Regions from separate parts of the Streptomyces sp. NPDC126503 genome, predicted to be linked through region 2. Evidence: riboswitches for the same ligand, from Rfam matches in the RefSeq annotation. Region 2 holds a riboswitch; the other holds the start of a gene.
What was found. A riboswitch is a leader RNA that binds a small molecule or an ion and turns the genes downstream of it on or off. The one in region 2 is predicted to bind glycine.

Region 1: linked by a shared signal. The riboswitch ahead of gcvT (glycine cleavage system aminomethyltransferase GcvT) and the one ahead of gcvP (aminomethyl-transferring glycine dehydrogenase) in region 2 are both predicted to bind glycine.

The regions. Positions count from the first base shown of each region.
Region 1 is NZ_JBEORS010000016.1:142,132-147,117, forward strand. Features, by position in the region: gene ABTY40_RS21475 (enhanced serine sensitivity protein SseB C-terminal domain-containing protein) at 1-603, opposite strand, end outside; gene ABTY40_RS21480 (enhanced serine sensitivity protein SseB) at 668-1,408, opposite strand; gene ABTY40_RS21485 (AAA family ATPase) at 1,527-2,207, opposite strand; glycine riboswitch at 2,355-2,454, shown strand; gene gcvT (glycine cleavage system aminomethyltransferase GcvT) at 2,614-3,729, shown strand; gene gcvH (glycine cleavage system protein GcvH) at 3,807-4,184, shown strand; gene glyA (serine hydroxymethyltransferase) at 4,214-4,986, shown strand, end outside.
Region 2 is NZ_JBEORS010000039.1:4,426-9,411, reverse strand. Features, by position in the region: gene ABTY40_RS29665 (DUF5999 family protein) at 1-199, shown strand, start outside; gene gcvP (aminomethyl-transferring glycine dehydrogenase) at 274-3,159, opposite strand; glycine riboswitch at 3,224-3,336, opposite strand; glycine riboswitch at 3,338-3,436, opposite strand; gene ABTY40_RS29655 (PRC-barrel domain-containing protein) at 3,550-3,924, shown strand; gene ABTY40_RS29650 (DNA polymerase IV) at 3,976-4,986, opposite strand, start outside.

The DNA.
Region 1 (4,986 bases), on a different contig from region 2:
GCGCATCATCGCCCGCACCTCCTCGACGGCCGCCGCCGAGGTGTCGTACAGGTCGAGCCCGACGACCAGGTACGGCGAGCCGAGCGCGGGCTGCACCCAGCCGCGGCGCAGCGAGCGGACGGCCGGGGTGCGGTGGGCGGTGTGCGTGAGCAGGGCGTAGAACTGCGGGATCTCCACGGCGGGCTCGCCGACCCTGAGCGGCCCCGCGGGCATCCGGTCCAGACCGGTGGCGATCCGGCGCAGGTCGGCCCAGGGGATGCCGACGCCGCCGCCGGGGGCGTGCGGATTCAGCCAGATGCCCCAGCGGTCGGGGTAGAGGGCGCGGGCGATCTCCCGGCCCGTGACGCGCTCGTGGGCGCGGTTCCAGCCGGAGGCCGCCAGCTCCTGCGGGGAGGTGACGCAGGGGGCGTAGCCGAAGCCGTCGACCTCCATGTTCCCGTACTGCGCGTCGGGCGACCCGGCCGAACCCTGCCAGAGCAGCATCCACACCTCGCCGTCGGCGAGGGCGTGGAGCAGCCGCTCGTACGCGTCGTAGCGTCCGGGCGCCACCTGGCGCAGCATGTGCTCGACCTGCCCGGCCGCGGCGGTGCCTGACGCGCTCACCCTGGGTTCCGCCCCTCTTGTCGTACGGCTCGCTCGAATCGGTTCAGCTTAGACAGCGGGCCGCTCACCCGGCGGCACGCCGGTAGAAGGGACGCACCCGCTCCAGCATCCAGTCGCCGACGGGGTCCTGAGCCATGTCGAGGAGGATGAGGTTGACGGGCCAGGCGACCTCGACGCGGCCCAGGGCGCGCCCGAGGGCGTCCAGGGGCGCGGTGCGGTCGACGCCGTCCAGGGAGACGAGCTGGACGCCGATGAAGAGGGCCGGCTCGGTGCCCTCGACGCTGGCGAGGGTGCGGCGGGCCGTGGTGACGATCCCGGTGGCGTCGAACTCGGCGGAGGCGGCGGCGAGGAAGTCGACGGGGTCGTCCTGCCAGTCGGGCTCGAAGAGGCGGACGCGGCCGCCGCTGGCGGGGCCGTCGAGCGGGGTGCGGCCGACCCGGCAGAGTTCGGCCACCGCGGGCGGGGGCAGCGGGACGCCGACCGTGCCGCCGGGGTTGACGGCGATGCCGAGCTGGGGCGGCAGGCCGCGGGCGAAGTCGCGGGCGGGGGCGACGGTGAAGGACATGTGGGGGCCGACACAGGCGAGGAACTGCTGCTCGGAGCTGAAGACGGGCACGTAGGCCGCGCCGCCGATCTCCATGGTGGCGAGGTCCAGGTCCGTGCTGTCGGGCCCGCCGCCGTTGGGCAGGGGCACCCAGACGGGGCTGCGGCCCAGCACCTCGACGAGGCGGCCGCCTGCGGCGGGGTCGCCCAGCGAGGCGGCCAGCACCTCTTCGAGCTCATTGCCCGGCCACGTCACATCCACGGTCCTGTGTCCCCTTCTCGCACGGTCTGCCGCCCCCGGCCCGTCCCCGGCAGCACCCTAACGCCGCCCCGCCGCCGGTGTGGCCTGAAAGAAGGGTACGAGCGCGGGGGCGGCCCGCTCAGGCCGCCTCCCGGAAGCCGATCTTCCGCAGGGTGCCCGCCGCGTCCCGGTCCAGCAGGGTGACCGAGGCGCAGCCGCGGGGCAGGGTGCCCGACTCGGCGGCGGCGAGGAGCCGGCCGACGGCCCGGCGGTGGCGGGCGAAGGCGTAGGCCGAGACGCCGCGGCCCCGCTCGCGCTGGCCGGCCCGGGCGGTCTCCGCGTCGACGTCGAGCAGGACGAGGTGGAGGGCGCGGCCGCGCCGCCGCGCCTCCCGGGCGAGCCAGCCGCGCACCCAGGACTGGGTGCCGCAGTCGTGCACGATCACGCCCTCGCCGGAGCGCAGGGCGCGGCGCAGCCCCGCGTAGTGGGCGACCCGGACCAGGGGGCGGTAGAGGGCGTACGGCAGGAGGCGCGGCATGCGGGCCTCCCAGCGCTCGCGGGCGTCCTGGGAGTCGACGCCCCGGCCGTGCGCGGTCCGCTTCATCAGGGTGGACTTGCCGCTGCCGGGCAGACCGGAGACGACCACCAGGTCACCGGCGGCGAAGGTGAGGGCGCGGGGGCCCCGGCCGCCGCGCTCGCGCAGGTCCCGCAGGAGCCGTCCCCGGCCGTGCGAGCGGGTCCGCGCGCGGGCGCGGGCGGGCATCCGCTGGGGCGGTATGCCGGTGCCGGCCGCGAACGCGCCGGTGTGCTCGATCGTCATCGCTCCCCCTGTCGGGTCTCAGGAGACCCTTCCCCACGAAGTGTAAAGAAGCGGTAATCCCAGACAAGCGATTTGCCCCGCCGACACCACATGCAATGATGTGCGCGCCAGGCGCGCTCAGCGCCGTACAACCGCATACCGGCCGCTCGAATCCGCGCGGGAGAGTTCCGGACCGCCGAGCGCGTCCGGGCGCCGAAGGAGCAAGACCCTCCCTTGAATCTCTCAGGCCCCGTACCGCGTGGATGAGGCAGATCTGAAAAGCGGGACGCCGGTGCGTCCCCACCCAAGGTGCAAGCCGAGGATGCCCTCGGTGAACCTCTCAGGTTCCATGACAGATGGGGAGGACGTCCTCGCCCGTCATGTGTTTTCGTCACCGATCACGCCCTTGGGACCCTGGAGCCACCCCATGAGCACTGCCCCCCGCCTCACCGCCCTCGACGCGCTCCATCGTTCGCTGGGCGCGACCATGACCGACTTCGCCGGCTGGGACATGCCGCTGCGGTACGGCAGCGAGCGCGACGAGCACAACGCCGTGCGCACCCGGGCCGGCCTCTTCGACCTCTCCCACATGGGCGAGATCACCGTCACCGGCCCGCAGGCCGTGGACCTGCTCGACCACGCCCTGGTCGGCAACATCTCCACCGTGGGCAACGGCCGCGCCCGCTACACGATGATCTGCCGGGAGGACGGCGGCATCCTCGACGACCTGATCGTCTACCGCCTCGGCGAGACCGAGTACATGGTCGTGGCGAACGCCTCCAACGCGCAGGTCGTCCTGGACGCCCTGGTGGCCCGCGCGGAGGGCTTCGACGCGGAGGTGCGCGACGACCGCGACGCGTACGCGCTGATCGCCGTGCAGGGCCCGGAGTCCCCCGGCATCCTCGCGCAGGTCACCGACGCCGACCTGGACGGTCTGAAGTACTACGCGGGCCTGCCCGGCACGGTCGCCGGGGTGCCCGCCCTGATCGCCCGGACCGGCTACACCGGCGAGGACGGCTTCGAGCTGTTCCTGAAGCCCGAGCACGCGGAGGGCGTCTGGAAGGCGCTGACCGAGGCGGGCGCCGGCGCGGGCCTGATCCCCTGCGGCCTGTCCTGCCGTGACACGCTCCGCCTGGAGGCGGGCATGCCGCTCTACGGTCACGAGCTGACCACCGACCTCACCCCCTTCGACGCCGGTCTCGGCCGGGTCGTGAAGTTCGAGAAGCCGGGCGACTTCGTCGGCCGCAAGGCCCTTCAGGCCGCCGCCGAGCGCGCCGAGACCGCCCCGCCGCGCAAGCTCGTGGGCCTGATCGCCGAGGGCCGCCGCGTCCCGCGCGCCGGGATGTCCGTGGTCGCGAACGGCGAGGTGATCGGCGAGGTGACCTCCGGCGCCCCGTCCCCGACCCTCGGCAAGCCGATCGCCATGGCCTACGTGGACGCGGCGCACGCCGCCCCCGGCACCGAGGGTGTAGGGGTGGACATCCGCGGCACCCACGAGCCGTACCAGGTGGTCGCGCTGCCGTTCTACAAGCGTCAGAAGTGACGGATTCGTCCCCCACCACGTCTCACCCCGCAAGACCCGCGTACATCCGCACTCCCCCGATCCAGGAGAATCAGGTCATGAGCAACCCCCAGCAGCTGCGTTACACCAAGGAGCACGAGTGGCTGTCGGACGCCGTGGACGGCGTCGCGACCGTCGGCATCACGGAGTTCGCGGCCAACGCGCTCGGCGATGTCGTCTACGCCGACCTGCCGGCCGCCGGTACCACCGTCACCGCGGGCGAGACCTGTGGCGAGCTGGAGTCGACGAAGTCCGTGAGCGACCTGTACTCCCCGGTGACGGGTGAGGTCGTGGAGTCCAACCAGGACGTGGTGGACGACCCGTCCCTGGTGAACTCGGCTCCGTTCGAGGGTGGCTGGCTGTTCAAGGTGCGCGTCGCGGAGACGCCGGACGATCTGCTCTCCGCCGACGAGTACGCCGAGTTCTCCGCCGGCTGAGACCGGGCCCGAGACCCCAGGGATCAAACATGTCGCTTCTGAACACTCCCCTCCACGAGCTGGACCCGGACGTCGCCGCCGCCGTCGACGCCGAGCTCCGCCGCCAGCAGTCCACCCTCGAGATGATCGCCTCGGAGAACTTCGCTCCGGTCGCCGTCATGGAGGCGCAGGGCTCCGTCCTCACCAACAAGTACGCCGAGGGCTACCCCGGCCGCCGCTACTACGGCGGCTGCGAGCACGTCGACGTGGCCGAGCAGATCGCCATCGACCGGATCAAGGAGCTGTTCGGCGCCGAGTACGCCAACGTGCAGCCCCACTCCGGCGCCTCCGCCAACCAGGCCGCCCTCTTCGCGATCGCCCAGCCCGGCGACACGATCCTGGGTCTGGACCTGGCGCACGGCGGCCACCTCACCCACGGCATGCGCCTGAACTTCTCCGGCAAGCAGTTCAACGTGGTCGCGTACCACGTGGACGAGGCCGGCCTGGTCGACATGGCCGAGGTCGAGCGGCTCGCCAAGGAGCACCGCCCCAAGGTGATCATCGCGGGCTGGTCGGCGTACCCGCGCCGGCTGGACTTCGCGGAGTTCCGCCGGATCGCCGACGAGGTCGGCGCCTACCTGTGGGTCGACATGGCGCACTTCGCGGGCCTGGTCGCCGCGGGTCTGCACCCGAACCCGGTCGAGTACGCGGACGTGGTGACCTCCACCACCCACAAGACGCTCGGCGGCCCGCGCGGCGGCATCATCCTCGCGAAGAAGGAGTTCGCGAAGAAGCTGAACTCCTCGGTCTTCCCCGGTTTCCA
Region 2 (4,986 bases):
GCACCAGCCTGCCTGTCCCACCGCCGACTCCGCCGACCGGGAGGCGGCCCGCCTGATGGCGCACCACCCGGAGCAGGGCTGGAGCCTGCTGTGCAACGGCGTCCTCCTCTTCGAGGACACCGGTGAACTGCTGCCGGACGGCCAGATCATCGCACCGCACCGGCCGCTGACGACGGGCCGGGTCACGACCGCCGCCTGACCGCGGCGGAAACGGCCGAGGGCCGGCCCGGAGGAGTTCTCCGGGCCGGCCCTCGGCCGTGCGAGCCGCGCGGCTCAGTGGTCGTACTCGTCCAGCGGCGGGCAGGAGCAGACCAGGTTCCGGTCGCCGAAGGCGCCGTCGATCCGGCGCACCGGCGGCCAGTACTTGTCGGCGGCCGAGACGCCGGCCGGGAAGACGGCCTCGTCTCGGGTGTACGGGTGGTTCCACTCGCCGCCCAGCGCGGCGGCGGTGTGCGGGGCGTTGTGCAGCGGGTTGTCGTCGGCCGGCCACACGCCCGTGGCGACCTTCTCGATCTCGGCCCGGATCGCGATCATCGTGTCGCAGAAGCGGTCGAGCTCGGTCAGGTCCTCGGACTCGGTGGGCTCGATCATCAGCGTGCCGGCGACCGGGAAGGACATGGTCGGCGCGTGGAAGCCGTAGTCGATCAGTCGCTTGGCGATGTCGTCGACGCTGACCCCGGTCGCCTTGGAGAGCGGGCGCAGGTCCACGATGCACTCGTGGGCGACCAGCCCGGCCGGACCGGTGTAGAGCACCGGGTAGTGCGGCTCCAGGCGCTTGGCGATGTAGTTGGCCGCGAGGACGGCGACCTGCGTGGCGCGCTTGAGGCCCTCGCCGCCCATGAGGCGGACGTACGACCAGGAGATCGGCAGGATGCCGGCGGAACCCCACGGGGCGGCCGAGATCGGGCCGACGCCGGTCTCCGGGCCCGCGGTGGGCTGGAGCGGGTGGTTCGGCAGGTACGGGGCGAGGTGCGCGCGCACCGCGACCGGGCCGACGCCGGGGCCGCCGCCGCCGTGCGGGATGCAGAAGGTCTTGTGCAGGTTCAGGTGCGAGACGTCGCCGCCGAACTTTCCGGGCTTGGCGAGGCCGACCAGCGCGTTGAGGTTGGCGCCGTCCACGTACACCTGGCCGCCGGCCTCGTGCACCTCGGCGCAGATGTCCGCGACGTGCTCCTCGAAGACGCCGTGCGTCGACGGGTAGGTGATCATCAGGACGGACAGCTCGTCGCGGTACTGCGCGATCTTGGCGCGCAGGTCCTCGACGTCGACCTCGCCGTCGTCGGCGGTCCTGACGACGACGACCTTCATGCCGGCCATCACGGCGGAGGCGGCGTTGGTGCCGTGCGCGGAGGAGGGGATGAGGCAGACCGTGCGCTGCTCGTCGCCGTTGGCGCGGTGATAGGCGCGGACCGCGAGGAGACCCGCGAGCTCCCCCTGAGAACCGGCGTTCGGCTGGAGGGAGACCTTGTCGTAGCCGGTCACCTCGGCGAGGCGCTCCTCCAGCTCGGTGATGAGCGTGAGGTAGCCCTGGGCCTGCTCGACCGGGGCGAAGGGGTGGATCTGGCCGAACTCGGGCCAGGTCACCGACTCCATCTCGGTCGTCGCGTTGAGCTTCATGGTGCACGAGCCCAGCGGGATCATGCCGCGGTCGAGCGCGTAGTCGCGGTCGGCCAGCCTGCGCAGGTAGCGCAGCATCGAGGTCTCGGAGCGGTGCGCGTGGAAGACCGGGTGGGTCAGGTACGCGTCGGAGCGCAGCGCGTCGGCGGGCAGCGCGTTCTCGGTGACCGCGTCGAGGGCCTCGACGTCGGCGGTGACGCCGAAGGCACCCCACACGGCCGCGAGCTGGGCGCGGGTGGTGGTCTCGTCGCAGGACATCGACACGTGGTCGGCGTCGGCGCGGTACAGGTTGACCCCGGCCTCGCGGGCGGCGGCCACGATCGCGTCGGCGCGGCCCGGTACCCGGGCGGTCAGGGTGTCGAAGAAGGCGCCCTGGACCAGCTCCACGCCTCCGGCGCGCAGACCGGCGGCGAGGATGGCGGCGTACCGGTGGGTGCGCTCGGCGATCTGCCGCAGACCGTCCGGACCGTGGTAGACGGCGTACATGCCGGCCATGACGGCGAGCAGCACCTGGGCGGTGCAGATGTTGCTGGTGGCCTTCTCGCGGCGGATGTGCTGCTCGCGGGTCTGCAGGGCCAGGCGGTAGGCGCGGTTGCCGTCGGCGTCGACGGAGACGCCCACGAGGCGGCCGGGGAGGGAGCGGGCGTGCTTGTCCTGGACGGCCATGTAGCCGGCGTGCGGGCCGCCGAAGCCCATGGGGACGCCGAAGCGCTGGGTGGTGCCCACGGCGATGTCGGCGCCGAGGGAGCCGGGCGAGGCGAGCAGCGTGAGGGCGAGCAGGTCGGCGGCGACGGTGACGATCGCGCCGAGCTCGTGGGCCTGGTCGATGACCGGCTTGATGTCCCGGACGGCACCGGAGGCGCCCGGGTACTGCAGCAGCACGCCGAAGACGCCGCGCTCGGCGACCTCGGCCGGGATGCCGGCGGACAGGTCGGTGACGACGACCTCGACCCCGGTCGGTTCGGCCCGCGTCCGGATGACCGCGATGGTCTGCGGCAGGGCGTCGGCGTCGACGACGAAGACACCGTTCTTGACCTTGCCGACGCGCCGCGAGAGCGCCATGGCCTCGGCGGCGGCGGTGCTCTCGTCGAGCAGCGAGGCGCCCGAGGTGGGCAGACCGGTCAGGTCGGCGACCATGGTCTGGAAGTTCAGCAGGGCCTCGAGGCGGCCCTGGGAGATCTCCGGCTGGTACGGGGTGTAGGCCGTGTACCAGGCGGGGTTCTCCATCACGTTCCGCAGGATCACCGGCGGGGTGAAGGTCCCGTAGTAGCCGAGTCCGATCATCGGGGCGAGGACCTGGTTGCGGTCGGCGAGGTCGCGCAGCTCGGCGAGGACCTCGGCCTCCGTCCGGGCACCGGGCAGGCCCAGCGCCTCGGCGTTCTTGATCACGTCCGGCACCGCGGCGGCGGTGAGCTCGTCCAGCGAGCCGTAGCCGACCTGGGCGAGCATCTTGGCGCGCGCCTCGGCGTCGGGGCCGATGTGCCGCTGCTCGAAGGGAATGCCCTGCTCGAGCTCGGAGAGCGGGATGCGGTTGGCGGTCATGTGCGGGGGCCTCCTGGTCGTCACGACCTGCGAGGGGCACCACGGCGCGGGTGCCCGGACGGCCTCCCCCTCTGTCATCTCAACCTGAGAGCTTCACCGGCACGCCCGAGGGCACGCCGGCTTTCACCGTCGGTGAGAGCGGATGCCGTCGGACTCCCGCTCTGCTTTCCAGAGTGACCTCGTCCGCGCGGTACAGGGGCCTGAGAGATTCCGGGGAGGATTTGCTCCTTCGGCGCCACCGGAAGCTTTCTCCGGGGGACTCTCCCGCACGGGGTCGACAGCCACAGCCAGCCTACCAGCGCCGTTGTGCCGCCCATCGCTCAAGTGGCCGACATCCCGGATGTGCCCTTTCGTAGGGGTGTGGAGCAGCTGCGACCAGTTGGAGGGACCGTGCAGACCGACATCGATCCGCGCAGCCTGATCGGCCGCAAGGCGTACGACCGGAACGGACACAGAATCGGGACGGTGGACGAGGTGTACCTGGACGACGCGACCGGCGTCCCGGAGTGGGCCGCCGTCCGCACGGGTCTCTTCAGCCGGGACGCCTTCGTCCCCCTGGCGCCGAGCGAACTGGTCGACGACGGGCTCCATGTCCCGTACGAGCGGGCGCTGATCAAGGACGCCCCGGACTTCGGCGTCGGCCGGCACCTCTCCCCCGAGCAGGAACTCCAGCTCTACCGCCACTACAGCCTCGCCCTGCCGCCCCCGCCCGGGGACACACCGGACACGGACTTCGGGCGCCTGGCGGGCCAGGACGGCCCCTGACGGCCCGCACACCCTCGGGCAGGACGTACGGCTCCGGGGGCCGCCGACGGGTCAGGCCGCCGCTCCTCCGCCCGCCGCGTCCGCGCGCCCCGGCACACCGGTCCCCCGCCCCGTCCCCCGCACCAGCGGAAGCGGCTCGGACGGCTCCAGATCCGGATCGTCCACGGCGAAGGTCCGCACCCGACCCGGCGGGGACCAGGGCTCCTCGAAGCGGACGGTGACGCGTCCGACCCCGCTGCCCTGGACCCAGCCCGCCCCGTGCACGGCGTGCCGTACGTCCTGCCCCGGGGACCAGTGCCGCTCCTCGGCCGGAGCGGTCCGGGCGGGGTCGCCGGGGAGGGAGGCGGCGGGCTCCGCCGGGGCCTCGGCCTCCCCGGTGTCGCGCCCGCCGGCCATGGACTCCGCCGCCTCCGCGAACTGCGCGAAGAGGTCCTCCTGCGTGTAGTCGGCGAGGCCGCTGACCCCGACACCCAGGAGCCGCACGCCCCCCGTGGTGTCCACCGCCTCCAGGAGCCGCCCCGCCGCCTCCCGTACGACCACCGGGTCGTCCGTGGGCCCGCGCAGCGTCTCGGAGCGGGTCAGCGTCGAGAAGTCGTACCGCCGCACCTTGAGCACGATGGTCCGCCCGGAGTGCCCCGAGGCGCGCAGCCGCCCCACGCACCGCTCGGCGAGCCGCTCCACCTCCGTGCGGATCCGTACCCGGTCGTGCAGGTCCACGTCGAAGGTGTCCTCGACCGACACCGACTTGGCGTCCCGCTCGGCCACCACCGGCCGGTCGTCGTACCCCTGGGCCATCCGGTGCAGCGAGGCCCCGTGCGCCTTCCCCAGGAGCCGTACGAGCTCGTCCTCACCGGCCTCCGCCAGATCGGCGACCGTGGTCATCCCGGCCCGCCGCAGGTGCTCCCCGGTGGCCGGGCCGACGCCGGGCAGGATCCGTACCGACCGGGGCCCGAGGAGCTCCCGCTCGGTGCCCGGCTCGATGAGCACGAGTCCGTCGGGTTTGGCCTCCTCGGAGGCGATCTTGGCGATCATCTTGGACCCGGCGAGACCGACGGAACCGGT